DNA from 2 places in the Bradyrhizobium symbiodeficiens genome. Region 2 is predicted to be linked to the other one. Evidence: riboswitches for the same ligand, from Rfam matches in the RefSeq annotation. Region 2 holds a riboswitch; the other holds the start of a gene.
What was found. A riboswitch is a leader RNA that binds a small molecule or an ion and turns the genes downstream of it on or off. The one in region 2 is predicted to bind glycine.
Positions count from the first base shown of each region.

Region 1: another riboswitch for glycine. It lies ahead of gcvT (glycine cleavage system aminomethyltransferase GcvT); the one in region 2 lies ahead of CIT39_RS22255 (D-amino acid dehydrogenase).

Region 1 is NZ_CP029427.2:4,866,855-4,882,458, forward strand. It holds gene CIT39_RS22960 (diguanylate cyclase domain-containing protein) at 1-111, shown strand, start outside; gene CIT39_RS22965 (amidohydrolase) at 330-2,033, shown strand; gene CIT39_RS22970 (TrmJ/YjtD family RNA methyltransferase) at 2,055-3,248, opposite strand; gene CIT39_RS22975 (NADP-dependent isocitrate dehydrogenase) at 3,585-4,799, shown strand; gene CIT39_RS22980 (DUF3455 domain-containing protein) at 4,896-5,396, shown strand; gene CIT39_RS22985 (DUF3303 domain-containing protein) at 5,402-5,686, shown strand; gene CIT39_RS22990 (cyclic nucleotide-gated ion channel) at 5,690-6,916, opposite strand; gene alaS (alanine--tRNA ligase) at 6,923-9,604, opposite strand; glycine riboswitch at 9,828-9,918, shown strand; gene gcvT (glycine cleavage system aminomethyltransferase GcvT) at 10,081-11,229, shown strand; gene gcvH (glycine cleavage system protein GcvH) at 11,239-11,607, shown strand; gene gcvP (aminomethyl-transferring glycine dehydrogenase) at 11,625-14,492, shown strand; gene CIT39_RS23015 (hypothetical protein) at 14,595-14,945, opposite strand; gene recA (recombinase RecA) at 15,073-15,604, opposite strand, start outside.
Region 2 is NZ_CP029427.2:4,726,672-4,742,275, forward strand. It holds gene CIT39_RS22245 (ABC transporter substrate-binding protein) at 1-831, opposite strand, end outside; gene CIT39_RS22250 (M20/M25/M40 family metallo-hydrolase) at 1,101-2,231, shown strand; glycine riboswitch at 2,326-2,429, shown strand; glycine riboswitch at 2,433-2,546, shown strand; gene CIT39_RS22255 (D-amino acid dehydrogenase) at 2,615-3,916, shown strand; gene CIT39_RS22260 (ABC transporter permease) at 4,082-5,023, shown strand; gene CIT39_RS22265 (ABC transporter permease) at 5,045-5,935, shown strand; gene CIT39_RS22270 (ABC transporter ATP-binding protein) at 5,947-7,596, shown strand; gene CIT39_RS22275 (M81 family metallopeptidase) at 7,852-9,357, shown strand; gene CIT39_RS22280 (M20 aminoacylase family protein) at 9,372-10,544, shown strand; gene CIT39_RS22285 (amidase) at 10,537-11,958, shown strand; gene CIT39_RS22290 (crotonase/enoyl-CoA hydratase family protein) at 12,100-12,990, shown strand; gene CIT39_RS22295 (NADPH:quinone oxidoreductase family protein) at 13,095-14,072, opposite strand; gene CIT39_RS22300 (2-hydroxychromene-2-carboxylate isomerase) at 14,072-14,680, opposite strand; gene CIT39_RS22305 (glutathione S-transferase N-terminal domain-containing protein) at 14,819-15,520, opposite strand.

The sequences.
Region 1 (15,604 bases), 140 kb from region 2:
GACGGCAAGTCACGCTGCTGCCTCGCCGGGCTCGATATCGGCCTGACGGCGCTGCGCCGGCTTCAGCACAGTGGCAGGCGGCCTGCGAACGCGACCAGCGTCGCCGCCTGAGCCGCGATCGATCCTCGATGTGTCTGCTCGCCCCGAGCTGGCGTGCAGAGCGTCGTAAGAAGCCGGGCGGTGATGATCGCGTCTCGAGGCGACCTTGCCGCGAGCACACCCCGCTTTGCCCACTATGTGGAGCCTCAAGCCGTCGAGCGGCGTTGAACCCGCGGTTGATCATCGATACGCTCGCAAATGTTGGTCAACAAAAGCGCCAGGGGGACGCGATGGTTCGCGAGTTTGCGGCATTTGCAATCGTTGCCACGGTCATTTGGATCTCTGGCGTCTCATCCGCCGACGCCCAGCAACGGGAGTTCAACACGCCCGACCTGGTGATCCTCAACGGAAAGGTTCTGACGCTGGATGACCGATCGACGGTCACGGAGGCCGTGGCCGTCGCAGATGGCAAGATCATCGCAACGGGGACCAGCGCTTCGATCAGGTCACTTGCCGGCGACCGGACCCGCGTGCTCGACGTGTCCGGCAAGACCGTCATTCCCGGGTTGATCGATACGCATGCTCACTTCAAGGCCGCTGGTCTGGGCGACTACGTCGTCATCATGGGCCGCGCCAAGACCGTCGCTGAAGCGCTCGAGGCCATCAAGTCATTCGCTGCCAAGACGAAGCCGGGCGAGTGGATCATAGGTGGCGGGTGGCATCCGCCGTCGCAACTGGCCGAGAAGCGCTATCTGACGCGGCAGGAGATCGATAGCGTTGCGCCGAACAACCCGGTCTATCTTCGAACCGTCGGGCACTTTTCGATGGCGAACACCATGGCACTGCAGCGGGTCGGGGTCGACAAGACCACCGAGGATCCGAGTGGTGGAAAGTTCGAGCGCGATGCGGCCGGCGAGTTGACCGGCCTGCTCGTGGAAACAGCGATCGATCGGGTCGAGAAGGCGGTGCCGCCCTGGACCGAAGACGACGAGATGCGGCAATTCACCATCGCCGAAGGCGTGCTGAACAGCTTCGGCATCACCAGTGCGATCGAAGGCGCGACAGAGCCGCGCGATATTCGGACGCTGCAGAAGCTTGTCGCATCCGGCAAAGCCACCTTGCGCACCGGCGTGATGTTCCGACCTGAGCCCCCGGCCGATCTGACGGCATGGGAAGCGATCATGTCGGGCAACGGAGCCTCTTCGGGTTTTGGCGACGATTGGCTCAAATTCGCCGGCATCAAGATCTTCTACGACGGCGGCATGACGTTGAAGACAGCGCTCATGCGCGAGGTGTATCCGGATTCACATGACAATTACCATGGCACCACGCAACAGACACCCGAGCGGTTGAAGCAACTCATCTCCATCTGCAACCGATATGACTGGCGGGTCGGTGTTCATGTCGTGGGCGACCTCGGTATCGACCAGGTGCTCGATGCGTTCGAGGCAGTGGATAAGGAAAAATCGATCCGCGACCGTCGCTTCGTCCTCATTCACGCCAGCCTGATCCGGCCAGAGCAGATGGAACGTGCGCAAAGGCTGGGCGTCCGCATCGATTTCCAGAACGTTTTCATGTGGGACAAGGCAGCGACCGTCGAACGTTTTCTCGGGAAAGCGATCGCGGACCGCGCCGTGCCGACCAGGACGCTGATCGAAAAAATGGGGCTCGACAGCCTCGGCGCCGGGACGGATTTTCCCGTCAACCCGATCAACCCCTTCCTCAACATGTACATCATGGTGACCAGGAAGGACCCCGCCGGAAAGGTCTACGGCGCGACGGAAGCCATCACCCGCGAGCAGGCCCTGCGACTCTACAGCAGCGCGGCCTCGCGCTACACCTTCGATGAAGCGCGCAAAGGGACCATTGAGCCCGGAAAGCTTGCGGACATCGTGGTGCTCTCCGCCGACTACACCGCCGTGCCGGAGGAGCAGATCAAGGACATCAAGGCGGACCTGACCCTGGTCGGCGGAAAGGTTGTCTTTCAGCGCTGACCCGGCGCTGATTGGCCAGGGTCATGCGCCCTGCTCGATCATCCCCTGCAGCCGCACCAGCTCCGCCTCCAGATCGCGCTCGACATCCGCCGCCCGGATCTCCAGCACGCGATAATCCCGCGCCTCCAGCCACGTCCGCCGGCCCGCACGATCTGCCGCGATTGCCTCGCCCTCGCCCGGGTTGACCAGCTCGATCGCGATCCGGTGCGGGAAGGAGACGAAGTCCGGGATATGGCGCCCCACCGGGGTCTGGCGCTTGAACCCGCCGGCGAAGCGGCGGTCGCGGGTCAGGGCCTGCCAGAGCAGGCGCTCGGCGTCGGTCGGGTTGCGGCGGAGCAAGCGGGCCAGACCACGGACGGTCGAGCCGCTGTCGGGCGTTCCACTGCCATGCTCGGCGAGCAGCGCGCGCAGGCGCGTGGCCTGCTCGCCGTCGAGCACACCGCCCTTGGCCGGGCCCTTGCGTCCCTCCGCGATCGCCATGATCACCCCGTGCAGGGTGTGCATGTCCTGCTTGGTCGGCTCCATCCTGGTGAAGATGTTGCGCAGGTTGACCAGCATGGTGTCGCGCTTCTCGGCCGGGCGCAGGAATTCCACCTTGTCGAGTTCGCGGATGAGGTTGTCGAAGAAGGCCTGCATCTGGTGCTGCGAGGCGCGCTCGGACCGCTCCGGCATGGCGTGCGGCAGCTCGCCTGAGGTCGCCCGCTTGAACCATTCATAGCCGACCAGCAGCACGGCCTGGGCGAGGTTGAGCGAGGCGAAACCCGGATTGACCGGGAAGGTGATGATGCGGTTGGAGAGGCCGACCTCCTCGTTGGTCAGTCCCCAGCGCTCGCGGCCGAACAGGATGCCGGCCTTGCCACCGGCCGCGACGTGACCCGCGATCTCGCCGGCCGCCGCTTCCGGCCCGACCACGGGCTTGGCCTGGTCGTGGGGGCGCGCGGTGGTGGCGAACAGCAGGTCGAGGTCGGCGACGGCGTCTTCGACCGTCCCAAACAACTGGACCTTTTCCAGGATGTGATCGGCGCCGGCCGCGGCGCGCTGAGCGGCGATGTTGGGCCAGCCGTCCCTGGGGTTGACGATGCGCAAGGCGCCAAGCGCAAAATTGCCCATGGCGCGCGCGGCCATGCCGATGTTTTCGCCCAGCTGCGGCTCGACCAGGATCACGATGGGACCGTCGAGGGACAAACCCGCCTTGCTCTTGTCAGTCCCCGACATCTCGTTTCGCTTTCACGCTGTCTCTCAGGGCCTTGGCAAGGCCGCCTCAGGAATTGATTCAAGCCGGTCGCCGGACCGGCTGCCCGTCCGCCTGTCGTTTGCCTGTCCTGACGAAATTCTCAAGGGAAATAACGGGTTGGAATCGACTTTTGAATCTCTGCCGAAGCCTCGGGCCCGCTCCGGCCTGCGGGGCCCTCCCCGCCCCCCGTCTGTGGGGGCTGGATCGGCTAAAAGTGCATAATCCCTTGGCTTTCGCCCGCCGCGTCTGGGTGCTATGAGGCGGCGGATATTCCCGTGGCGCGCTGAAAGCGCCGTTCCCAAGAGGCTTCCCCGATCATGGCAAAAATCAAGGTATCCAATCCCGTCGTCGAACTCGATGGCGACGAGATGACCCGGATTATCTGGCAGTACATCAAGGACAAGCTGATCACCCCGTTCCTGGATGTCGAGCTGATGTATTTCGACCTGGGAATGGAGTACCGCGACCACACCAACGATCAGGTCACCATCGACGCCGCCGAGGCGATCAAGAAGGTCGGCGTCGGCGTCAAATGCGCCACCATCACCCCGGATGAGGCCCGGGTGAAGGAGTTCAACCTCAAGCAGATGTGGAAGTCGCCGAACGGCACCATCCGTAACATCCTGGGCGGCGTGATCTTCCGCGAGCCGATCATCTGCAAGAACGTGCCGCGCCTGGTTCCCGGCTGGACCAAGCCGATCATCATCGGCCGCCACGCCTATGGCGACCAGTACCGCGCCACCGACTTCAAGTTCCCGGGCAAGGGCACGCTGTCGATGAAGTTCGTCGGCGAGGACGGCACCGTGATCGAGAAGGAAGTGTTCAAGGCCCCCGGCGCCGGCGTCGCCATGGAGATGTACAATCTCGACGACTCCATCATCGACTTCGCCCGCGCCTCGCTGAACTACGGCCTGCTGCGCAACTACCCGGTCTACCTCTCGACCAAGAACACGATTCTGAAGGTCTATGACGGCCGCTTCAAGGACATCTTCCAGGACATCTACGACCGCGAGTTCAAGAAGGAATTCGAGGCCAAGGGCCTGACCTACGAGCACCGCCTGATCGACGACATGGTGGCCTCGGCGCTGAAATGGTCGGGCGGCTACGTCTGGGCCTGCAAGAACTACGACGGCGACGTGCAGTCCGACACGGTCGCGCAGGGCTACGGCTCGCTCGGCCTGATGACCTCGGTGCTGCTCACCCCCGACGGCAAGACCGTCGAGGCCGAAGCCGCCCACGGCACGGTGACCCGACATTATCGCGAGCACCAGAAGGGCAAGGAGACCTCGACCAACTCGATCGCCTCGATCTTCGCCTGGACCCGTGGCCTGTCGCACCGCGCCAAGCTCGACAACAATGCCGAGCTCGCCAAGTTCGCCAACACGCTGGAGAAGGTCTGCGTCGACACCGTCGAGGCCGGCTACATGACCAAGGATCTCGCGCTCTTGGTCGGCGCCGACCAGCGCTGGCTCTCGACCACCGGCTTCCTCGACAAGGTCGCCGAGAACCTGACCAAGGAGCTGGCGGGCTGAGCCGACCGCAATTTCGCCCGACTGGGCCAGACATCATCACGGGCCGCGCAACAGCGCGGCCCGTTTCTTTTTGGGACCTTGCCCGGAGATGCCACCATGTTCATCAAGCTTGCCGGCCCCACAATGCTGCTCGCGGCCCTGATCGGGCCGGCCGGGGCTGCAGAGCCGCTTCCCGACGCCATCGCCGCACCGGGCGAGAGCGTCGTGCTCAGCGTCCACGCCGAAGGCGCGCAGGTCTACGAATGCAAGGCCGGTAGCGACGGCAAGCTCGCCTGGGCCTTCCGCGAGCCGATCGCGACGCTGCTGTCCGAGGGCAACACGATCGGCCGGCATTATGCCGGCCCGAACTGGGAGCTCGCCGACAGCAGCGCCGTGGTCGGCAAGGTGATCGGCAACGCACCGGGTACGACGGCCGCCGATATCCCCTGGCTGAAGCTGGAGGTCACCGCCCGCCGCGGCAGCGGCACCCTCACGCCTGTTACCACGGTCCAGCGCATCAACACCCATGGCGGCAAGCTCGACGGTTCTTGCGACAAGGCCGGCGAGTTCAGAAGCGCGCCCTACTCGGCCGAGTATGTTTTCCTGAAGAAAGGCTGAGACCGATGCTCTTCATGGTGATCGAACGCTTCAGGGACCGCGACCCAATTCCGGTCTACCGGCGCGTGCGCGACGAGGGCGTCAAGTTTCCGGAAGGCCTGAAATATCTCGGCAGCTGGATCGAGCCGAATTTCGACCGCTGCTTCCAACTGATGGAATGCGACGACGCTCGCCTGCTGCAGGAATGGGTGTTGAACTGCCAGGGCAACGGCATGACGTTCGAGATCGTGCCCGTCGTGCCCAGCAAGGAGACGCGCGAGGTTGTCGCGCCCTTCCTCGACGGAACGTGACGGCTACCCCGGGCCCTCTTCCTGCTTGGCCTGAGCCAGCTCCGCCAGCGCGAGGTCGCCGGTATCGGCGAGCCGCGCCTTGGCAGTGGTGTGGACGTGGTCGGCCAGCGTCGGCATGCGTTCGATCAGCGCGTGAAAATCCTGGGCGTCGAGCACCAGCAGGCGCGTCTTGCGCGTCGCCGTCACCGTGCCGCTGCGTTTTGTTTTGTGCAGCAGCGCGATCTCGCCGAAGAAGGTGCCGTCGGTGAGCCGCACGTGCTGGCTCGGCAGCGCGATCTCGACCTCGCCGGCGGTGATGAAATACATCGACGAGGCCGCATCGCCGCGGCGGACCAATATCTCTCCCTGCTCGATGGTGCGCGCGCGCAAGAGGCGCATGATGTCGGCGATCTCGGCGGCCGACAGATGCGAGAACAGCGGCACCCGCGCCAGCATGCCCCAGGTGACGACGAAGTCGCGCCGCTTCACCTCCTCGGCAAAGGCGGTGGAGATGATCGCGACCGGCAGCGCGATCATGGCAAAGCCGCTGATGATGGCGAAAGTGGAGACCAGCTTGCCGAGCGCCGTCACCGGGACCACGTCGCCATAGCCGACGGTGCCGAGCGTCACGATCGCCCACCACATCGCCTGCGGGATGGTGCCGAGCTTGTCCGGCTGCACGTCGCGCTCGATGGCGTAGAGCAGCGAGGCGAAGGTCAAGACCGCGCCGATCAAAATGACGATGCAGCCGATCAGCGCCCGCCGCTCGGCATGGACAGCGGCGAGCAGCGAGCGCATCGCCGGCGAGTACCGGATCAGCTTGAAGAACGGCAACACGCCGAGGGCCGCCAGCGTCGTGTGCCGGCCGGTGGCGAGCACGATGGACGCGGGCAGGAACGCCATGAGGTCGATGATGCCGAGCGTCGAAAAGACGTAGCAGAGCCGGTCGGACAGCGCGGAGCCTTTGCGCTGGGTGTGGCCCGCCACGGTCCACAGCCGCGCCAGATATTCCAGCGCGAACACGATCACGGACAGGGTGGTGATGGCTGCGAACAGCGTGCCGAACTGCGCGTCCAGCTCCGGCACCGAGGCGAGGACCATCGCGGCCACATTGAGCACGATGACGCCGATGATGATCTGGATGAAGCGCGACCCGGCCGAATAGGCCAGCGGATCGTGCTCCAGCAATTCATAGAGGCGATCCCTCACATTGGGATCGCGCAAGCCACGTCCTCGCGGAACGGGGCGCATGGCGATTTACGCGCCTGCCATCGCTTTTTCGATCGCCGCCAGCGCCTCGGTTGCCTTGGCTCCATCGGGGCCGCCGGCCTGCGCCATGTCGGGCCGGCCGCCGCCGCCCTTGCCGCCGAGCGCTTCGGAAGCGATCTTGACCAGGTTCACGGCGTTGAAGCGCGCGGTGAGGTCGGCGGTGACGCCGACCACCACGCCGGCCTTGCCGTCCTCGGTGACGCCGACGATCGCGACGACGCCGGAGCCGATCTGCTTCTTGCCGTCGTCGGCGAGGCTCTTGAGATCCTTCATCTCGATGCCCTCGACCGCGCGCGCCATCAGCTTGACGTCGCCGACCTCACGCACGGCCGCGGCTGCACCATTGCTGCCGGCGGACGCACCGCCGCCCATCGCCAGCTTCTTGCGGGCGTCGGAGAGCTCGCGTTCGAGCTTCTTGCGCTCGTCCATCAGCGCGGTGATGCGCGCGGGGACGTCGTCGATCGAGGTGCGCAGCTCGTTCGCCGCGGTCTTGGCCAGCGCCATGGTCTCGTTGGCGTGCCTGCGCGCGTAATTGCCGGTCAGCGCCTCGATGCGGCGCACGCCCGAAGCAACCGCGCTCTCGCCGGTGAGCGTGATCAGGCCGATATCGCCGGTGCGCTTGACATGCGTGCCGCCGCAGAGCTCGACCGACCAGCCGAGCGCGTTGGTGCCGCGCTCGCGCGCGGTCCTGCCCATCGAGACGACGCGAACCTCGTCGCCATATTTCTCGCCGAACAGCGCGCGCGCCCCGGCTTCGCGGGCCTCGTCAACGCCCATCACGCGCGTCGTGACCTCGTCATTCTCAAGCACCACGTCGTTGGCGATGTCCTCGACGCGGGCCAGCTCCGCCGCCGTGATCGGCTTCGGATGCACGAAGTCGAAACGCAGGCGGTCCGGCGCGACCATCGAGCCGCGCTGGGCGATGTGGTCGCCGAGCACCTGGCGCAGCGCCTCGTGGATGAGATGCGTTGCCGAGTGATGCGCGCGGATCGAGAAGCGCCTGGAATGATCGACCTCGAGCTGGAGCGCTGTGCCGAGCTTCAGCTCGCCGCTCTCGACCTTGCCAACGTGAACGAAGAAATCGCCGAGCTTCTTCTGCGTGTCGGTGACGCGGAACTTGATGCCGCCCTCGCCCGTGAGCACGCCTGTGTCTCCGACCTGGCCGCCCGATTCCGCGTAGAACGGCGTCTGGTTCAGCACGATCGCGCCGGTCTCGCCGGCCTTGAGGCTCGTGGCTTCCTTGCCGTCCTTCACCAGCGCGGTCACCACGCCTTCGGCGCTCTCGGTCTCGTAGCCCAGGAATTCGGTCGCGCCCAGCTTTTCGCGCAGCGGAAACCAGATCGCTTCAGAGGCGGCTTCGCCCGAGCCCTTCCAGGACTCGCGCGCCTTGGCCTTCTGGCGCTCCATCGCGTCGGTGAACGAGGCCTGGTCGACGCTGATGCCGCGCGACTTCAGCGCGTCCTGCGTCAGGTCCAACGGAAAACCATAGGTGTCGTAAAGCGTGAAGGCGACGTCGCCGTCGAACATGTCGCCCTTCTTCAAGGACGCGCTCTTCTCGTCGAGGATGGCAAGGCCGCGGGTCAGCGTCTTGCGGAAGCGGGTCTCTTCCAGCCGCAGCGTTTCCTCGATCAAGTTTTCCGCGCGCATCAAATCGGGATAGGCCTGGCCCATCTCGCGCACCAGCGCCCAGACCAGGCGATGCATCAGCGGCTCCTTCGCACCCAGCAGCTGCGCATGGCGCATCGCTCGGCGCATGATCCGGCGCAGCACGTAACCGCGGCCCTCGTTCGAGGGCAGCACGCCGTCCGCGACCAGGAAGGCCGAGGAACGCAGATGGTCGGCGATGACGCGGAACGAGGCGACGGTCTGCTCGTTCGGCCCGTGGCCTAGCGCCGACGATGTCGCGTCGATCAAATGACGGAACAGATCGGTCTCGAACACGCTGTCGACGCCCTGCATGATGCTGGCCATGCGCTCCAGCCCCATGCCGGTGTCGATCGAGGGACGCGGCAGATCCACGCGCTCCTCCTTCGTCACCTGCTCGTATTGCATGAACACGAGATTCCAGAATTCGAGAAAGCGGTCGCCGTCCTCTTCCGTTGAGCCTGGCGGGCCGCCCCAGATGTGATCGCCGCGGTCGATGAAGATCTCCGAGCACGGGCCGCACGGACCGGTGTCGCCCATCGCCCAGAAATTGTCCGAGGTCGGGATGCGGATGATGCGATCCTCGGAGAAGCCGGCGATCTTCTTCCAGAGGCCGGCCGCCTCGTCGTCGGTGTGATAGACGGTGACGAGCAGCTTGTCCTTCTTCAGCCCGTATTCCTTGGTGATCAGCTTCCAGGCCAGCTCGATCGCGCGCTCCTTGAAATAGTCGCCGAACGAGAAGTTGCCGAGCATCTCGAAGAAGGTGAGATGGCGCGCGGTGTAGCCGACATTGTCGAGGTCGTTGTGCTTGCCGCCGGCGCGAACGCATTTCTGCGACGTGGTGGCGCGCTGATAGGGCCGCTTCTCGACGCCGGTGAAGACGTTCTTGAACTGCACCATGCCGGCATTGGTGAACATCAATGTCGGGTCGTTGCGCGGCACCAATGGCGAGGACGACACGATCTCGTGGCCGTTCTCGGCAAAGAAGTTCAGAAAGGTCGACCTGATCTCGTTGACGCCGCTCATGTTCATCCAATCGGGTGTGCCTGGACCCGCTTCTCGCCATCCAAACCGTAACGTTGAGGCTGATATCTGCGGGCCAAAGCGCTTTTAGACAAGGCCAGCTGCGCTGTCCAGAAACTGTGCAAGGAGATCAGAGGGTTGCCGCAGGCGCTCAATCCCGTTGGATAGGACGCGCGGACGCGTTGACAGGCTTGGCCCCGCTGTGGTCTTTACCCATCTGTATCGTACGGCCACGTCGGGAGAGACCGGCTTTAGGCAGCCGGCGCCGAAGGAGCAACCGCCCCGGAAACTCTCAGGCAAAAGGACCGCGTGGCTTTGACAGCATCTGGAAAGAGGCGCCGACGGGCAAATACCTTTTAAGGAAGGTTTGCCCGGATGGCTCCCGCCGACGGGATAATACTCTCAGGCACAGCGACAGATGGGGCTTCGACTGGTGTCCTCAGGGAATCCTCCCGGGGGAACCGCCGAGGGCCCCTGTGATGCTAGCGCGCGACGACCAAGATTCCTTGAAACGTACGCCCCTTCATGGGCTTCATGTCTCCCTGGGCGGCAAGATGGTGCCGTTCGCGGGCTATGACATGCCCGTGCAGTACCCCGCGGGCGTGCTGAAGGAGCACCTCCATACCCGGGCCTCCGCCGGCCTGTTCGACGTCTCCCATATGGGCCAGATCGCGCTCCGGCCGAAATCCGGCAGGGTCGAGGACGCCGCCCGCGCGCTGGAACGGCTGGTGCCGCAGGATATCGTCGCGATCGCGCCGGGGCGGCAGCGCTACGCCCAGTTCACCAATGAAGACGGCGGAATTCTCGACGATCTCATGGTCGCCAATTTCGGCGATCACCTCTTTCTGGTCGTCAACGCCGCTTGCAAGGAAGCGGACGAGGCCCATCTGCGCGCGAATCTCTCCAGCGACTGCGTCATCGAGCCGCTCGCAGATCGCGCGCTGATCGCGCTACAGGGGCCGAAGGCCGAGGCCGCGCTGGCGAAATTGTGTGCAGAGGCGCCCGCCATGAAGTTCATGGATTCCGGCCCGCGCAAGGTTGCCGGCATCGACTGCTTCGTCTCGCGCTCCGGCTATACCGGCGAGGACGGTTTTGAAATCTCGGTTCCGGCGGCCGATGCCGAGCGTCTCGCCAAAACGCTGCTGGACAATCCGGACGTGCTGCCGATCGGCCTGGGCGCCCGTGACAGCCTGCGGCTGGAGGCTGGGCTCTGCCTCTACGGCCACGACATCGACACCGCGACCACGCCGGTCGAGGCCGCGCTGGAATGGTCGGTGCAGAAGTCCCGCCGCAGCGGCGGCGCGCGCGCCGGCGGCTTTCCCGGTGCCGAAAAAATCCTCGCTCATTTCGATCACGGCGCGGCCCGCCGCCGTGTCGGCCTGCTCGCCCAGGGACGCGCGCCGGTCCGCGAGGGCGCGCTGCTGTTCGCCGACGGCGCGGGCGGCGAGCCGATCGGACAAGTCACCTCGGGCGGTTTCGGCCCGAGCCTGAATGCGCCGGTCGCGATGGGTTATGTGCCCACGAGCCAAAGCGCGCTCGGCACAAACCTGTTCGCCGAAGTGCGCGGCCAGCGCTTGGCCGTGCAGGTCGCGGCCATGCCTTTCGTCAAGAACACCTACAAACGCTGAGGATCGACAATGACCACCACGCTGTACACCTCCGACCATGAATGGCTCGCTATCGACGGTGACGTCGCCACCGTCGGGATCACCGACTACGCGCAGTCGCAGCTCGGCGACGTCGTGTTCGTCGAATTGCCCAAGGTCGGCCGCACCCTGAAGAAGGCGGAAGCCGCCGCCGTCGTCGAATCGGTCAAGGCCGCCTCCGACGTCTACGCGCCTGTAACCGGCGAAGTGCTCGAAACCAATGCCGAGCTCGTGGCCGAGCCGGCGCTGGTGAACTCGGACGCGCAAGGCAAGGCCTGGTTCTTCAAGATCAAGATGGCCGACAGGAGCGAGCTCGGCGGCCTCATGGATGAAGCCGCGTACAAGACGCATACGGCTTAAGGACGATGGAGCAAGCGATGACCGCGCACCGCAAGACCAACGGCGACACCGCCGCCAGTTTCGTTCGCCGCCATATCGGCCCGTCGGCGCGCGACGTCACCGCCATGCTCGAAACCGTCGGCGCGAAAAGCGTCGACACCCTGATGGCGGAGACGCTGCCGGCCTCGATCCGGCAGGCCACCCCGCTCGATCTCGGCAAGCCCTTGAGCGAGACCGAGGCGATCGCGCATATGGCCGAACTCGCTGCGCAGAATCAGGTCTTCACCTCGCTGATCGGCCAAGGCTATTCCGGCACGATCCTGCCCGCGGTGATCCAGCGCAACATCCTGGAGAACCCGGCCTGGTACACGGCCTACACGCCCTATCAGCCCGAGATCAGCCAGGGCCGGCTGGAGGCACTGCTCAACTTCCAGACCATGATCTGCGACCTCACCGGGCTCGACGTCGCCAACGCCTCGCTGCTCGACGAGGCCACCGCCGCAGCGGAAGCGATGGCGCTCGCCGAGCGGCACTCGCAGGTCAAGGCGCAAGCCTTCTTCGTCGACAAGGACGTGCATCCGCAGACGCTGGCCGTGATGCGCACCCGCGCCGAGCCGCTCGGCTGGACCCTGATCGTCGGCGATCCCCTCACCGATCTCGACAAGGCCGACGTGCTCGGCGCGCTGCTGCAATATCCCGGTTCTTCCGGCGCGGTGCGCGACCTCCGGCCCGCGATCGCGACACTTAAGGCCAAGGGCGCGCTCGCGATCGTCGCGGCCGACCTGCTGGCCCTGACGCTGCTCGCCTCGCCCGGCGAGCTCGGCGCCGACATTGCGATCGGCTCGGCGCAGCGTTTTGGCGTGCCGATGGGTTATGGCGGACCGCACGCGGCCTATATGGCGGTGCGCGATGCGCTGAAGCGCTCGCTGCCCGGCCGCATCGTTGGCCTGTCTGTGGACTCGCGCGGTGCGCCTGCCTACCGGCTCGCGCTGCAGACCCGCGAGCAGCACATCCGCCGCGAGAAGGCGACGTCGAACATCTGCACCGCGCAGGTGCTGCTCGCCGTGATCGCCTCGATGTACGCTGTCTATCACGGCCCCGAAGGCCTGACGCAGATCGCGCGCAATGTGCATCGCCGCGCCGCCGTGCTGGCGAGCGGCCTGCGCAAGCTCGGCTTTGCGCTTGATAGCGAGAACTTCTTCGACACAATCAGCGTCGATGCAGGCGCCAAGCGCGCCGAGATCGTCGCCCGCGCAGCAGCTGAGAAGATCAATCTCGGTGTGGGCGTGACGAATCTGCGCATCGCGCTCGACGAGACCACGACGTCAGCGACGGTCGAAGCAGTCTGGCGTGCCTTCGGCGGCACGCTTGCTTACGCCGAGGTCGACGCGGAGACGCGCGAGGCGCTGCCGGACGATTTGAAGCGCACCACCGCGTTCCTGAGCCATCCCGTGTTCCACGCGCATCGCTCGGAGACCGAGATGCTGCGCTACATGCGCAAGCTCAGCGACCGCGACCTCGCGCTCGACCGCGCGATGATTCCGCTCGGCTCGTGCACCATGAAGCTGAACGCGACCACCGAGATGATGCCGCTGACCTGGCCGGAGTTTGCGACGCTGCATCCGTTCGTCCCGCGCGAGCAGGCGGCCGGCTATCACGCGCTGTTCGCGCGGCTGGAAAAATGGCTGTGCGACATCACCGGCTATGACGCGATCTCGCTGCAGCCGAATTCGGGCGCGCAGGGCGAATATGCCGGGCTTTTGGCCATCCGCGGCTACCATGCCGCGCGCGGCGAGACGCACCGCAAGATCTGCCTGATCCCCTCCTCCGCCCACGGCACCAACCCGGCCTCGGCCGCGATGGTCGGCATGGACGTGGTGGTGGTCGCCTGCGAGAAGAACGGCGACGTCGACGTCAATGATCTCCGCGCCAAGGCCGAGAAGCATTCCAACGACCTCGCCGCGGTCATGATCACCTATCCCTCGACCCACGGCGTGTTCGAGGAGCACATCCGCGAGATCTGCGACATCGTGCACGGCCATGGCGGCCAGGTGTATCTGGACGGCGCCAACCTCAATGCGCAAGTCGGCCTGAGCAGGCCCGGCGATTACGGCGCCGATGTCAGCCATCTCAATCTGCACAAGACCTTCTGCATCCCGCATGGCGGCGGCGGCCCCGGCATGGGCCCGATCGGCGTCAAGGCACATCTGGCGCCGTTCCTGCCCGGTCATCCCGCGACAAAGGCTGACGCACCGGTCGGCCCGGTCTCGGCCGCCCCGTTCGGCTCGGCATCGATCCTGACCATCTCCTACATCTATATCCTGATGATGGGCGGCGAAGGCCTGAAGCGCGCCACGGAGATCGCGATCCTCAACGCCAACTACATCGCAGCACGCCTCGATCCGCACTTCCCGGTGCTCTACAAGAACGAGAAGGGCCGCGTCGCCCATGAGTGCATCGTCGATCCCCGGCCGCTGAAGCCCACGTCCGGCGTCACCGTCGACGACATCGCCAAGCGCCTGATCGACTACGGCTTCCACGCGCCGACCATGAGCTTCCCGGTGCCGGGCACGCTGATGATCGAACCGACCGAATCGGAATCGAAGGCCGAGCTTGATCGCTTCTGCGACGCCATGGTCGCGATCCGCAAGGAGATCGCCGAGGTCGAGGCCGGCCGCTTCAAGATCGAAGCGTCACCGCTGCGCCACGCCCCGCATACGGTGCACGACATCGCGGACGATGATTGGAAGCGGGCCTACACCCGCGCCGAAGGCTGCTTCCCCGCCGGCAGCTCGCGCACCGACAAATACTGGAGCCCGGTCGGCCGCGTCGACAACGTCTACGGCGACCGCAATTTGGTGTGCTCCTGCCCGCCGGTGAGCGATTACGCGGAAGCCGCGGAGTAGGACGCGACGTAGGATGGGTAGAGCGCAGCGAAACCCATCACTGCGTTCCCTTCCGGCGACAGAAAAGCGGCGGATTTCGCTGCGCTCTACCCATCCTACAATCTAGCCGTCAGGCCAACGCATCAGGCATCCCGACCGGGTCACAAGGCTCTGGCAATGGGTACTCGCGACCGTGAGTGCCCAGGCTTGGGATTTATCGATCTTGCCCTGGAGATCAGCTAGCGCCTGCGCCTGCCAGTGCGCTCTTTCGCGTCCCAGCGGCAAGGATTCGGTCTCCGAGGCAATTCCGACAAAAGGCAAAATATCGGGATCGTCTTCAAGGCGGGCCTTGAAGCTGCTCCTCGCAATTGCCCTGGCACCTTCCACCGGAGACACGCTTCCGGAAAGTATTCCTTTCGCCGTCCCAATAATGATTTGGCGAGCAGCAATGACCTCGGATTGATTCCAACTCACGGCGATCCCAGTCTCACCAACTGATCCGGATATATCTTGTATCACAAAAACGAAACGGGCGCCGACGACGTCGGCAACTCAACGTCCTCAGCGCCCGCTCCTCGCGAAAAACTCTACGATTTAGAACTTACTCCTCCGCCGGCTCCTCGCCGTCGGCGTCGCGCTCCGGCGTGCCGGCGAGAATCTGCTCGGCGATCAGGCCGGAGTTCTGGCGGATCGAGGTCTCGATCTTGGCGGTGATGTCGGGATTGGCCTTCAGGAACGCTTTCGAGTTCTCGCGGCCCTGGCCGAGGCGCTGGCTGTCATAGGAGAACCATGCGCCTGATTTCTCGACGATGCCGGCCTTGACGCCGAGGTCGAGGATCTCGCCCATCTTGGAGACGCCCTCGCCGTACATGATGTCGAACTCGACCTGCTTGAAGGGCGGCGCCAGCTTGTTCTTCACCACCTTGACGCGGGTGGTGTTGCCGACCACTTCGTCGCGCTCCTTGATCGCGCCGATGCGGCGGATGTCGAGGCGGACCGAGGCGTAGAACTTCAGCGCGTTGCCGCCGGTGGTGGTTTCCGGCGAGCCGTACATCACACCGATCTTCATGCGGATCTGATTGATGAAGATCACCATGGTGTTGGACTTGTTGATCGAGGCCGTCAGCTTGCGC
Region 2 (15,604 bases):
GTCCGGGTTGCCTTCGAGAACCGGAACGAGGTCGAACGACGGGTTCTCGAGGAAGTCGATGTCACCCGATTGCAGCGCGTTCACCGCGGTCTGCGCGTCCGGCATGGTGACCCATTCGACGCGGTCGACCTTCACGACCTTGCCGCCCGCGGTCCAACTCGCCGGCTCCTTACGCGGCACGTAGTCAGTGTTCTTGACGTAGACCGCCTTCACGCCCGGCTGGAATTCCGATGCCACGAACTTGAAGGGGCCCGAGCCGATCTGTTCGGGAATCTGCTTGTCCGGCGGCGTTTCGGCGAGGCGCTTCGGCATCATGAAGGCGACGCGCGACGACGGCTTGCCGATCGAGTCGAGCACCAGGCCGTAAGGCTCCTTCAGCTTCAGCGTAATGGTCTTGGGATCGGTTGCCTCGATGCTGGCGGTGAACTGCATCATCTGCTGGCCCATGCCGTCGACCGCGGCCCAGCGCTTGAGCGAGGCGACGCAGTCTTCCGCCGTCACCGGCGCGCCATCATGCCACTTCAGGCCATCGCGCAGCGTGAAGGTGTAGGTGAGCTTGTCGTCGGAGATCTTCCAGTCCGCCATCTGCGGCTGAATCTTGAAATTCGAATCCGTCGTAATCAGCGTGTCGTAGACCATGTAGCCATGGTCACGCGTGATGTAGGCGGTGGTGAAGATCGGATCGATGATGCGCAGATCCGAATGCATCACCGCGGTGATGGTCTTGCCGGCCGCAAGCACCGGCGAGGCGAACGCCGTTGAAAGCGCGACGACAGACAGCGCGAGTTTGGAGGCGAACGCGCGAGACCCCCGGCGCATGAAGTGCAACATAAAAAGTTTCTCCTGACGTGAAACTGTTCAAAGGCGGGCTATTGATTGAGCATTTGGTTCGTTCTTTGGGCGAACTAACCTCATGCAGCGCCTTTATCTTTCGAGACTTGCAGACCGTGCCGAGCGCGTCAATCCGGTTTCGCTGCAGGCCCAGACGGCAAGCGCACAGGCTCCCAGAAAGATCGGTTTGGCTCTACAACACTCTCCACTCGTCCCGACCGCGGCAATGCAATACGCGTTCCATCTTCCGAAGCTTGAGAGACATTGAGATGAATCCAGCCAATCTTCCTTTCGATTCCGAGACCATGCTCGAAGGTCTGCGCACCTGGGTCGAATGCGAAAGCCCGACCTGGGACGCCGGGGCCGTGAATCGCATGCTCGATATCGCGGCGCGGGATATGGCGATCATGGGTGCGACGATCGAGCGCATCGCGGGCCGGCAGGGCTTCGGCGGCGTGGTCCGCGCGCGCTTTCCCCATCCGAAGCAAGGCGAGCCCGGCATCCTGATCGCCGGACACATGGATACCGTCCATCCGGTCGGCACCATCGAGAAGCTGAAATGGCGGCGCGAGGGCAACAAGTGCTATGGCCCCGGCATTTACGACATGAAGGGCGGCAACTACCTCTCGCTGGAAGCGATCCGGCAACTGGCGCGCGCATCCTTCACCACGCCGCTGCCGATCACGGTGCTGTTCACGCCGGACGAGGAAGTCGGCACGCCCTCGACACGCGACATCATCGAAGCCGAGGCCGCGCGCAACAAATACGTGCTGGTGCCGGAGCCCGGCCGCGCCGACAACGGCGTCACCACCGGACGTTACGCCATCGCACGTTTCAATCTCGAGGCGACCGGCCGGCCGAGCCACGCCGGCGCGACGCTGTCGGCGGGACGCTCGGCCATCCGCGAGATGGCGCGGCAGATTCTCGCCATCGACGCCATGACAACGGAGGACTGCACCTTCTCGGTCGGCGTCGTGCATGGCGGGCAATGGGTCAATTGCGTTGCCACGACCGCCACCGGCGAAGCGCTCTCCATGGCCAAGCGGCAGGCAGATCTCGACCGCGGCGTCGAGCGGATGCTGGCACTGTCGGGCACCAACAATGACGTCGCCTTCAAGGTGACACGCGGCGTGACGCGGCCGGTGTGGGAGCCGGACGCGAGCACGATGGCGCTCTACGAAAAGGCGTGCGCCATCGCCAAGTCGCTCGGCGCCGAGCTGCCGCATGCGAGCTCCCCTGGCGGCTCCGACGGCAACTTCACCGGCGCAATGGGGATCCCTACGCTCGACGGCCTAGGCGTGCGTGGAGCCAATGGCCACACGCTGGAGGAGTATATCGAGGTCGAGAGCCTGGTCGAGCGCGGCCGGCTGATGGCGGGACTACTGGCGACTCTCGCGTGATCGAAGCGCCTTTGCACTGCACAATACCGTGGCAGCCGAGGGCGAAATTTAGCCTTGTCTAAAAATGAGGCGCATCGTACTGCTCGATGGTCCACGCGACGACGCGGGAGAGATCGCAAAGCGGGTTTTGGCCTTCTTTGCGGCGCCGACGGAGCAACCGCCCCGGAAACTCTCAGGCAAAAGGACCGTATCGTCAGGACGATCTGGAGAGAGACGGCATGACGGATCTGGTCGTGACGTCCACCGAAGGGGATAGTCCGGAGCTGACTTCTTGGGGTCGGTGCCGGATCAAGCTCTCAGGTAACCGTGACAGATGGGGCGCCGCCAACGGCCTTTCGGCCAGCGGTTAGCCGTCTTTAACTCACGGGAGCCCCGAACCTATCATGACCCATATCGCGATCATCGGCGCCGGCATCACCGGCGTAACGACTGCCTATGCCCTGCTCGAACGCGGCTACAAGGTGACGGTGCTCGACAAGCACCGTTACGCCGCGATGGAGACCTCGTTCGCCAATGGCGGACAGCTCTCCGCCAGCAATGCCGAAGTGTGGAACAGCGCCGCGACGATCCTGAAAGGCCTGCGCTGGATGTTCCGGCGCGATGCGCCATTGCTGATGAACCCGCGGCCGAACTGGCACAAATATTCGTGGATGAGCGAGTTCGTCGCCAACATCGGCAACTATCGCGCCAACACCATCCAGACGACGCGCCTCGCGATCGAAGCCCGCAAGCTTCTGTTCGAGATCGCGGCACGCGAAGGCATCGAGTTCGATCTCGAACGCCGCGGCATTCTCCACATCTACCACGACAAGAAGGGTTTCGAATCCGGCCTGCGCGTCAACGCGCTGTTGCAGGAGGGAGGCCTCGACCGCCGCCCGGTGACGGCGGAGGAGATCCGCAACATCGAACCGACGCTGCGCAAAGAGTATTACGGCGGCTTCTTCACGCCCTCGGATGCGACCGGAGACATCCACAAATTCACGCGCGGACTTGCCGAGGCCTGCAAGCGTCGTGGCGCGACCTTCGTCCACGAAGCCAACATCGATTCGATCGCCCCAGCCGGCGCTGGCTACGTCATCGGCTGGGCTGATCTTGCGGCAAGCGATGCAGCCGTATCCGCGCGTGGCATGCTGAAGGTGGACGGCGTCGTGGTCTGCGCCGGCGTGGCGAGCCGCCACTTCGCCACTCTGCTCAACGAGCGCGTCAACGTCTATCCGGTGAAGGGCTACTCGATCACCGTGCAGCTCGATACGGCTGCAAGCCGCAACGCGACCCCGACCGTCAGCCTGCTCGACGAGGCCGCCAAGATCGTCACCAGCCGGCTCGGCGCCGACCGCTTCCGCGTGGCCGGCACGGCCGAATTCAACGACTTCAACCGCGACATCCGCGCCGACCGCGTGCAACCACTGGTCGACTGGGTGCGCAGTAACTTCCCCGACGTCGAAACGTCGCGCGTCGTGCCATGGGCCGGATTGCGGCCGATGATGCCGGACATGATGCCGGTGGTGCGCGCGGGCCGGCTGCCGGGCGTGTTCTTCAACACCGGCCATGGCCATCTCGGCTGGACGCTGTCGGCCGCAACCGCGCAGATGATTGCCGCCACCATCGACGGCTGGCGCGGGCTCAACGCACCGTCGACCGTGCCCGCGCTCAGGGGCGAGCACGAGCTACGCCGTGCATCCTGAGTGGTCCCGATCGCACGCAGGGCGGCCCCTTGCTACCGCCCTGCCCTTGGCACACTATTTGCCCCGCAAGGGACGGCTTTTCCGGATGACAGGCGCGCATGATAGATACGACAGATCCGACGGTGGCCTCGCGGCCACCCAAGTTCCGAAGCCGGAGATAGGTGTATGCTAGGTTATCTCATTCGTCGCGTTCTGGCCGCGGTGCCCGTGATGGGCGTCGTCGCGCTGTTCGTGTTTCTGCTGCTGCGGCTGACGCCGGGTGATCCCGCCGCGATCCTCGCCGGCGACAACGCCACCCCGGAGCGGCTGGAGCGCATCCGCACGTCGCTCGGCCTCAACGAGCCCCTGATCGTGCAGTTCATCACCTGGGTGAACAAGCTGCTGCACGGCGATCTCGGGACCTCGCTGATCTCCAACCTGCCCGTCATGAAGATGATCGGCCAGCGCGTCGAGCCCTCGATCTCGATCGCGCTGTCGACCATCATCCTCGCCGTCATCGTCGCCGTTCCCTTAGGCGTGATCGCGGCGTGGAAGCACGGCACCTGGATCGACCGTTTCGTGATGGGGCTGTCGGTGCTCGGCTTCTCGGTGCCCGTGTTCGTGGTCGGCTACATCCTGATCCAGGTGTTCGCGATCGATCTGCGCTGGGTTCCGGTGCAGGGCTTCAAGAGCATCAGCGCCGGTTTCGGGCCGTTCTTCGAGCGCATCATCCTGCCGACCTGCGCGCTCTCCTTCATCTACGTCGCGCTGATCGCGCGCATGACGCGCGCGGCAATGCTGGACGTGCTCGGCGAGGATTACGTCCGCACCGCACGCGCCAAAGGCATCAACGAGGTCGCCGTGATGATGCGGCATGCGCTGCGCAACGCGGCCGTGCCTGTCATTACCGTGATCGGCACCGGTTTTGCGCTCCTGATCTCGGGCGTCGTCGTTACGGAGAGCGTGTTCAACATTCCCGGCATCGGGCGTCTCACCGTGGATGCGGTGCTGGCGCGCGACTATCCGGTGATCCAGGCGATGATCCTGCTGACGTCGCTGATCTATGTCGTCGTCAATCTTCTCATCGACGTCGCCTACACCCTGCTTGATCCCCGGATCCGGTACTGAGGCAAGGATTTAAGGACAAACATGTCGGTCGATACCCTTCCCCAGTCGTCCATTCCGATCACGTCGCCGCTGCGGCCGCGCTTCGGATTCCTGACCTCGACGCCGATCATCGCCATGGCGACGATCCTGCTCACGCTGATCGTGCTGATCTCGATCCTCGCGCCGCTGATCGCGCCGCATGATCCGATCCAGCTCGCGCCGTCGCAGCGATTGAAGCCGGCGTCCGCGCAGTTCCTGCTCGGCACCGATGCCTATGGCCGTGATCTGGCTTCGCGCGTCCTCTATGGCGGCCGCATCTCGCTTCTGATCGGAATCGGCTCGGCGGTCCTCTCGATCGTCATCGGACTCGCGATCGGCCTCGTCTCCGGCTTCTTCAAGCTGGTCGACGCGGTGCTGATGCGGGTCATGGACGGCTTGATGGCGATGCCGAGCATCCTGCTCGCGATCGCCGTGGTCTCACTGTCAGGCGCCAGCATCTGGACGGTGCTGATCGCGATCACCATCCCGGAGATTCCGCGCGTGGCGCGCCTGGTGCGCTCGGTGGTGCTGTCGGCGCGCGAGGAGCCTTATGTGGAAGCGGCGATCTCGGTCGGCTCGTCCTTGCCGAAGATCATGTGGCGGCACCTGATGCCGAACACCATCGCGCCGCTGATCGTCCAGGGCACCTATGTCTGCGCGAGCGCCATCCTCACCGAGGCGATCCTCTCCTTCCTCGGCGCCGGCATCTCGCCGGAAACGCCGACCTGGGGCAACATCATGGCCGAGGGCCGCCAGTACTTCCAGATCAAGCCGTCGCTGATCTTCTGGCCGGGCCTTCTGCTCTCGATCGCCATCCTCAGTATCAACCTGATCGGCGATGCCGCCCGCGACGCCCTCGATCCGCGCATGAAGCAGCGGGAAGGCAAGTTATGACCGATAAAGTGATGACCAACACCATCCTCGACATCAACAACCTCGTGGTCTCCGTCGGCAGGAAGCCGGGCGGGCCAAAGATCATCGACGGCATCTCGATCCAGGTCCGCGAGCGCGAAACGCTGTGCCTGGTCGGCGAAAGCGGCTCGGGCAAGTCGGTGACCTCGCTCACCACCATGGGCCTGTTGCCGAAGGGAACGCTGGTGCCCACCGCCGGCAGCGTCAAGCTGGTCGGCGAGGAGATCCTCACCGCGACCGACCGCCGCCTGCGCCAGCTTCGCGCCACGCAGATGGCGATGATCTTCCAGGAGCCGATGACCGCGCTCAATCCGGTGGTGCCGGTCGGCGGCCAGATCGACGAGGTGCTGCGCGCGCACACCAGTCTCGACGCCAGGGCGCGCAAGAAGCGCATCCTCGAGATGATGGAGCAGGTGCGCCTGCCCCAGGTCGAGCGCATCTTCGCCTCCTATCCGCACCGCCTCTCCGGCGGCCAGCGCCAGCGCATCATGATCGCGATGGCGCTGGTGCTCGAGCCGAAGCTGCTCATTGCCGACGAGCCGACCACAGCGCTGGACGTCACCACGCAGAAGCAGATCCTGACCCTGATCCGCGACCTCCAGCGCGATCACGGCACAGCGGTGCTGTTCATCACCCACGACATGGGCGTGGTGGCCGAGATCGCCGACCGCGTCGCCGTGATGCGTCAGGGCCGGCTGGTCGAGACCGGCCCGCTCGAGACCGTGCTGCGCAATCCGACCATGGAATACACCCGCAATCTGCTCGCGGCGGTGCCGAGCCTGGTGCCGCGGGCGGCGCGCGACGAGAGCCGCGAGCCTGTCGTGCTGGAAGCCAACGAGCTCAGCAAGGTCTACAAGGAGCGCGCGTTCTTCGGCAAAGGCCGCGAGGTCGTTGCCGCCGACAAGGTGACGCTGACGCTGCGCAAGGGCCGCACGCTCGGCATCGTCGGCGAAAGCGGCTCCGGCAAGTCGACGGTGGCGCGCTGCATCGTCCGCCTGATCGATCCGACCTCCGGCGGCGTGCGCCTCGCCGGCCGCGAGATCGCCGACATCTCGCGCCGCCTGCTGCAGCCGCACCGCAAGAAGATCCAGATCGTGTTCCAGGATCCCTACCGCTCGCTCAACCCGCGCGTCACCGTCGGCGAGAGCATCGCCGAAGGTCCGATCAATTACGGCGTCGCGCATGCCGACGCGATGAAACGCGCTCGCGAGCTGCTCGAGCTGGTCGGCCTGCCGGCCGACGCCGTGTCGCGCTATCCGCACCAGTTCTCCGGCGGCCAGCGCCAGCGCATCGCCATCGCCCGTGCGCTCGCGCTCGATCCCGACGTGCTGGTCGCGGACGAAGCCGTCTCGGCGCTCGACGTCTCGGTCCAGGCACAGGTGCTGGAACTCTTCGACGAGATCCAGAATCGGCTCGGCATCGCGATCCTGTTCATCACCCACGATTTGCGCGTTGCCGCCCAGATCTGCGACGAGGTCGTGGTGATGCAGCACGGCCGCGTCGTCGAGCAAGGCCCAGCCGCCGAGGTGCTGACGCATCCGAAAGAGGATTATACAAGGGCTCTGCTGGAAGCAGCACCGGGCCGTGGTTGGGATTTCGCGAACTTTCGGCCGGTGTCGGAAGGTGTGGCGGCGAGCGCCTAAATCTCTCAGTCGTCATTCCGGGGCATCGCGAAGCGATGAGCCCGGAATGCACCGAACTACAGAGTTTGCTGCACCATGGATTCTCGGGTACGCAATTGCGCACCCTAGCTCGCGCCAACTGGCGCACCCCGGAATGACGGCGGAGCAGCATTCCTAAAACGTCTTGACCCTATGCGCGGCGCGAGTGCGTCCCGCCTTGCTCTCTCCGCAAGGCCAAGGCTAACGTCCCCCTCTTTGCTCACCGGACCAGAATTGATGACACGCATCGCCGTCGGCGGCTTCCTGCACGAGACCAACACCTTCGCTCCCACCAAGGCGACCTTCGCCGACTTCCAGCATGGCGGCGGCTGGCCGGCGATGACTGAAGGCGCCGACGTCCTGAAGGTGATGCGCCGCATCAATGTCGGCCTTGCCGGCTTCGTCGACGGCGCAGAGGCCAATGGCTGGGAACTCGTTCCGACGATCGCCTGCGGTGCAAGCCCGTCGGCGCACGTCACCCGGGATGCCTTCGAGCGCATCGTCAAGTTGATGGTCGATGGCATCGCGGCCGCCGGCCCGCTCGATGCGGTCTATCTCGATCTGCACGGCGCCATGGTGACCGAGCATCTCGACGACGGCGAAGGCGAGATCCTGGCGCGCGTGCGCCGCGTCATCGGCAAGGACGTTCCGCTGGTCACCAGCCTCGACCTGCACGCCAACGTCACGCCCGAGATGATGGAACACGCCGACGCGCTGATCGCCTACCGCACCTATCCGCATGTCGACATGGCGGAGACCGGCCGTGCCTCGGCGCGGCATCTCGCTTTGCTGCTGAACACGAAGCAGCGCTTTGCAAAAGCGTTCCGTCAATTGCCGTTCCTGATCCCGATCAGCTGGCAATGCACCAACGACCAGCCGACCAAAGGCATCTACGAAAAGCTCGCCGCCTTGGAGACCGACGCAGTTCCGACGCTGTCTTTCGCACCGGGCTTTCCCGCCGCCGATTTCCGCGACTGCGGCCCGAGCGTGTTCGCCTACGGCAAGACGCAAGAGGACGCCGATCGCGCGGCGGATGCGATCGTCAAGCTGATCGAAAGCCACGAGGACGATTTCGACGGCAAGATCTGGTCGCCCGACGACGGCGTGCGGCACGCCATGGAACTTGCGAAGGGCGCGAGCAAGCCGATCATCATCGCCGACACCCAGGACAATCCCGGCGCCGGCGGCGATTCCGACACCACAGGCATGCTGCGCGCGCTGGTCCGCAACAGAGCGAGTGCGGCGACCGGCGCGATCTACGATCCGGTCTCGGCCAAGGCCGCGCATGACGCCGGCGTCGGTGCCACCGTGACGCTGTCGCTCGGCGGCAAGTCCGGCATTCCCGGCGACGAACCCTATACCGAGACCTTCGTGGTCGAAAACCTCTCCGACGGCCGCTTCATCGCGCCCGGCCCGTACTATGGCGGCCGCGAGATGGAGATGGGCCCCTCAGCTTGCTTGCGCATCGGCGACGTCCGCGTCGTCGTCTCCTCGCACAAGGCGCAACTCGCCGACCAGGCGATGTACCGCTATGTCGGCATCGAGCCGACCGAGCAGAAGATTTTGGTCAACAAGAGCTCTGTGCATTTCCGCGCCGATTTCGAGCCGATCGCGGAGGAGCTGATGATCTGCGCCGCCCCCGGCGCGATGCCGGCCGACACCGCCACCCTGCCCTGGACGCGCCTGCGGCCAGGCATCCGCATCAAGCCGAACGGCTCCGTTTTCACGCCTCCCTCACGCTAACCGGACAGAGACACATGCCCACGATCGACCGCATCGACGGTTACGCCGACGAGCTCACCGCCATCCGCCGCGACCTGCACGCCCATCCCGAAATCGGCTTCGAGGAAGTGCGCACCTCCGGCATCGTCGCCGACAAGCTGAAGAGCTGGGGCATCGAGGTGCATCGCGGCCTCGGCGGCACCGGCGTGATCGGCGTCATCAAGGGCAAGGGTTCGGGCAGCAAGCGCATCGGGCTGCGCGCCGACATGGACGCACTGCCGATGGAGGAGAACACCAATCTGAAGTGGAGCTCGAAAATCCCCGGCCGCTTCCACGGCTGCGGCCATGACGGCCACACCACCATGCTGCTCGGCACCGCGCGCTACCTCGCCGAGACCAAGAACTTCGACGGCACCGTACATTTGATTTTCCAGCCGGCCGAGGAAGGTCTCGGCGGCGCCCGCGCGATGATCAAGGACGGCCTGTTCGAGAAGTTCCCCTGCGACGAGCTGTACGGCCTGCACAACGCGCCCGACCTCAACCACGGCGAGATCGCGATCCTGCCCGGCCCGGCGATGGCCAGCGCCGACTTCTTCGACCTGCGCATCACCGGCTACGGCGCGCATGGCGCGATGCCGGAGCGCTCCAAGGACGCGGTGATCATCGCGACCACGCTGGCGCAGGCGATCCAGACCATCGTCAGCCGCAACGTCGAGCCGCTCCAGGCCGCCGTCATCTCGATCACGCAGATCCATGCCGGCTCGGCCTACAACGTCATCCCCGGCGACGCGCATCTTTGCGGCACCATCCGCACCTTCTCGAAAGAAGTCCGCACTCTGATAGCGGAACGCATCCGTACGATCTGCGCCGGCATCGCGAGTGCCTACGAATGCGTGATCGACGTCGACATCCGCGACACCTTCGACGTGCTGATCAACCAGGTTGAGCAGTCCAAGGTGGTCGAGGAAGTCGCGCGCACTATCGTCGACCCCGCCAACGTCATCACCCGCGCCCAGCCCAAGATGGGCAGCGAGGATTTCGCCGACATGCTGCAGACCATTCCCGGCGCCTATTTCTGGGTCGGCCATGACGGCTCGGTGCCGGTGCACAATCCCGGCTTCGTGCTCGACGACAAGATCCTGCCGATCGGCGCCAGCATGTTCGCCCGCATCATCGAGACCCGCATGCCGGTTGGCGCTCATGCCTAAGAAGAGCGTTGAAGAGGCGGTCACCTCGCTGCACGATCTGTCCGCGGTCGATCTGATCGCGGGCTATCGCGCCAAGCAATTCTCGCCCAGCGAGGTGCTTGAGGATTTGCTCGCGCACGTCGCTGCGTGGGAACCGCATCTGAAGGCGCTCTATGCGTTCGATCCCGACGGCGCGCGCGAGGCCGCCAAGGCCTCGACCGCGCGCTGGACCGGCGGCGAGCCGTCCGGTGCGCTCGACGGCGTACCCGTGACGGTGAAGGACAACATCGCGACCAAGGGCGTGCCGGTGCCGCTGGGCGCCGCCAGCGTCAAGCTCGTCCCGGCCGAGAAGGACGCCCCGCCCGCCGCGCGCCTGCGCGAGGCAGGCAGCATCATCTTCGCCAAGACCACCATGCCCGATTACGGCATGCTGTCCTCCGGGCTCTCCTCTTTCCACGCACTCGCGCGCAACCCCTGGGACCTCTCCAAGAATCCCGGCGGGTCAAGTGCGGGCGCCGGCGCCGCGGCGGCGGCCGGCTATGGCCCGCTGCATCTCGGCACCGACATCGGCGGCTCGGTCCGCCTGCCCGCGGGCTGGTGCGGCCTCGTCGGATTGAAGCCGAGCTTCGGCCGCGTGCCGATCGATCCGACCTATGTCGGCCGCGTCGCCGGCCCCATGACCCGCACGGTCGACGATTGCGCACTGATGATGAGCGTGATCGCAAAGCCCGACCGGCGCGACGGCATGAGCCTGCCGGCCGAGCCGCTGAACTGGAAGGGCCTGGAGAAATCACCGCGCAAGCTACGCATCGGATTGATGCTCGATGCCGGCGTCGGCCTGCCCGCGGAAAGGTCCGTTCGTGAGGTTGCGGTGAAAGCTGCAAAGGCATTCGAATCTGCTGGCGCCGTCGTCACGGAGATCGACGGCATCCTGACGCGCGAGATGCTCGACGGCCTCGACAATTTTTGGCGGGCCCGCATGTGGGACGATCTGTCGAAGCTGACGCCGGCCGAACAGGCCAAGGTGCTGCCCTATATCTTCGAGTGGGGCGCATCCGGCGCGAAGCTGTCGGGCGTCGATGTCATCCGCGGCTTCAACCAGACCATGGCGATCCGCGCGGCGGCGTCAAAGCTGTTCTGCGAACTCGATTACGTGATCTCGCCGACCGCGCCGAACGTGAACTATTCGGCGGAATGGGCCTCGCCCACCAACGATCCGATGAGGCCGTTCGAACACATCTGCTATACCGTGCCGTGGAATATGTCGGAGAACCCAGCCGTCTCGCTCAACGGCGGCTTCGACGCCGAGGGCTTCCCGATCGGCGTGCAGATCGTCGGCCGCCGCTTCGACGATATCGGCGTGCTCGGCATGGCCAAGGCGTTTGAGGGCCTGCGCGGAGCGCAGAGGCCCTGGCCCAAGCCGCCGGCGAAGTAAGCATTCTGTCATGGCCGGGCTTGTCCCGGCCACCCACGGTCTCGTACCGGCCGCCACATGCCCAGTCCGCGCAAGACGGACGGTGACGACCATGCATGACGTCACTTCGAGACAGAATTCAAGGCAAGGAAGGAAACCACCATGGCGTATGAGACGATCAAATACGAGGTCGCCGAGCAGATCCTCACCATCACCCTCAACCGGCCCGACAAGCTCAACGCCTTCAACGCGCAGATGCAGGCAGAGCTGATCGACGCGTTCGAGGCCGCCGACAAGGACGACAACGTCCGCGCCATCATCGTGACAGGCGCCGGCCGCGGTTTTTGCGCGGGCGCCGATCTATCGTCAGGTGCTGATACCTTCGATCGCGACGCTCGGCGCGGACCGGTGAAGCGCTTCGCCGACGGCAAGGTGGACTACAGCGATCCGCAGGTGCGCGACGGTGGCGGCCAGGTGACCTTGCGCATCTTCAAATGCCTCAAGCCCGTGATCGCCGCGGTGAATGGCCCGGCCGTCGGCATCGGCGTCACCATGCAGCTCGCCATGGACATTCGCATCGCCTCTGATGCCGCACGCTTCGGTTTCGTGTTCTCCCAGCGCGGCATCGTGCCGGAGGCGGCATCGAGCTGGTTCCTGCCGCGCATCGTCGGCATCTCGCAGGCGCTGGAATGGTGCTATTCGGGCCGTGTCTTCCCAGCCCAGGAAGCCCTCGCCGGCCGCCTCGTCAGCAAGGTCGTCGCTCCCGATGATCTGCTGCCGACCGCCCGCGCGCTCGCCAAGGAATTCGCGGCCAAGACCGCACCTGTGTCGGTCGCGCTGATCCGCCAGATGATGTGGCGAATGATGGGCGCCGACGATCCCATGGAAGCCCACAAGGTCGACAGCCGCGGCATCTACGCCCGCGGCCGCTCCGGGGACGTCAAGGAAGGCGTGGTGTCGTTCCTGGAGAAGCGACCGGCGCAATTCAAGGACAAGGTGTCCAGCGACATGCCGGACTATTTCCCGTGGTGGAGCGAGCGGGAATACAAGTGATCCTCTCGTAGGGTGGGCAAAGCGAAGCGTGCCCACGCACTTTTCGCGATCGAGAGACATGGTGGGCACGGCGCAAGAGCGCCTTTGCCCACCCTACGGCACCGTCACTCCATCACCAGCGCCACGCGACCGATCGCCTTGCGGTCGAGCAACAACCGCATCGCCTTCGCATAATCTTCCAGCGGCAGACGGTGCGAGACGTTGGGGCGCAGCTTGCCCTCCTCCGCCCATTGCAGCAGCGCCTTGAGGCGCACCTGCCCGAGCGCCGGATTTTTCCGCACGGCCTCGCCCGCGCGCACGCCGAGGACGCTGGCACCCTTGATCAGCAGCAGGTTGGTCTTGGCCGAGCCGATGCCGCCGGTGAAGCCGATCACCAAGAGCCGCGCACCCCAGGCGATGCTGCGCATCGAGTCTTCGAAGACCTGGCCGCCGACGGGATCGAACACGACGTCCGCGCCGCGATCATCGGTGATGCGCTTGACGGCATCGCGAAACGGCTCGCAGTCATAGCGGATGAGGTGATCGGCACCTCGCGCCCTGGCGATGGCGAGCTTCTCGTCGCTGGACGCGGTCGCGATCACGGTCGCGCCCAGCATCTTGCCGATCTCGACGGCGGCAAGGCCGACACCGCCACCGGCGCCATGGACCAGCAGCACCTCTCCCGGCTCGATCCGGCCGCGATCGATCAGCGCATGATAGGCGGTGCCATGGCCGGCGAGATAGGTCGCAGCTTCCGCGTAGTCGAATGTCGATGGCATCGGCGTGAGCTGCGACGGCGTGACCACGGCCTCGTCAGTGAACGCGCCGTGCCGCATCTTGACGATGACCTTGTCTCCGACGGCTACACCTCTCGCCTCGGCGCCGATTTCGGTGACGTCACCGGCGGCTTCCATGCCGGGCGTGAACGGCAGCTCGGGCTTGAGCTGATATTGGCCGGCGGCCATCAGCACGTCGGGAAAGTTCAGCCCGGCGGCACGGATCGCGACCCGCACCTCGCCCGGCCTCAGGGCGCGCGACGGAAACTCTTCCAGCCGCAAGGTTTCGGGCGCGCCGAGCGCGCGACAGACGACGGCGCGCACCATCAGGCCGCGCTCGCCTTGCTGCGCAACAGCGCATCCCGGATCAGCGGCAGCCGGTCATTGCCGAAATACATGTCGGTCTTGTTGACGAAGATCGTCGGCGAGCCGAAGCCGCCGCGGGCGACGACCTCTTCCGTATTCGCCTTGAGCTGATCCTTGATCGCTTGCGCCGAGATGCCGGCGAAGAATCCCTTCTCGTCGATGCCGACCCGCTTGCAGATCTCCGCGAGCACCGCGTCCTGCGAGATGTCCTTGTCCTCGCCCCAATAGGCCTCGAACACGGCCGTCGCGAACGGCACCATGTCCTTTCCGAGCCAGATGCAGCCGCGCATCGCCTTGACGCTGTTGACGGGAAACACGGTCGGCGGCATCTTGATCGCAAGGCCGGCCGAGCGCGCCCAGTCGGCGAGGTCCTTCTTCATGTAGCGCGCCTTCAGCGGCACCGGCGTCTCGCGCTGCGCATAGACGCTCGGATTGACCGTGTTGAAGATGCCGCCGACCAGGATCGGCCGCCAGCCGATCTCGACGCCCAATTCCCTGGCGAGCGGCTGGATGTTGTGGAAGGCGAGATAGGTCCAGGGGCTGGAGCAGTCGAAGAAGAATTCGATCATGGCGTTTCCTTTGTGCTCTCGTCATTCCGGGGCGCGCCCTCTTGGGCGCGAGCCCGGAATCCATTTCGCAGCATTCGCTGAAGCTCGATGGATTCCGGGCTCGCGACGTCGTCGCGCCCCGGAATGACGGCGTGGCCGTCACTTCTTTCCCAACACTTCCTTAGCCCGTTGCCCGAACATGATCTTGCGTGATTCCTCGTCGAACGGCTCTTTCACGAACTTTCCGATCGCAAGCCCCGCCTGCACCTGCGGCCTGGCGCGGACCTCGGCATACCAGCGTTTGACGTTTGGATAGTCGTCCAGCGTAAAGCCCTGCGCCTTGTGGGTCATGGTCCAGGGGAAGCAGGCGATGTCGGCAATGGAATAGTCGCCGGCAACATAGGCGCCGGTCTTGCCGAGTTGCCGGTCGAGCACGCCATAGAGCCGCGCGGCCTCGTCGCGGTAGCGTTCGATCGCATAGGGGATCTTCTCCGCCGCATAGAGCGCGAAATGGCCGTGCTGGCCGAGCATCGGACCAAGGCCTGCCATCTGCCACATCACCCACTGAATCGTGGTGGATCGTCCACGCAAATCGGTGGGCAGAAAGCGGCCGGTCTTCTCCGCGAGATAGATCAGGATCGCGCCGGTCTCGAACACCGAGAACGGTTCGCCGCCATCGGCGGGCGCGTGATCGACGATTGCGGGAATCCGGTTGTTCGGGGAGATCGCGAGAAACTCCGGGCTGAACTGCTCGCCGGCACGGATGTTGACGGGCTTCACGGTGTAAGGAAGCCCGAGTTCCTCCAGCATGATCGAGATTTTCCAGCCGTTCGGCGTCGGCGCGTAATAGAGGTCGATCATGACCTTTCCTTTGGCCTTCCCTGCTTTCGTCACCGGACTGGAGAGCGACTTTTGTTGTTCTGTACCTCGACGTTAGGACATGGC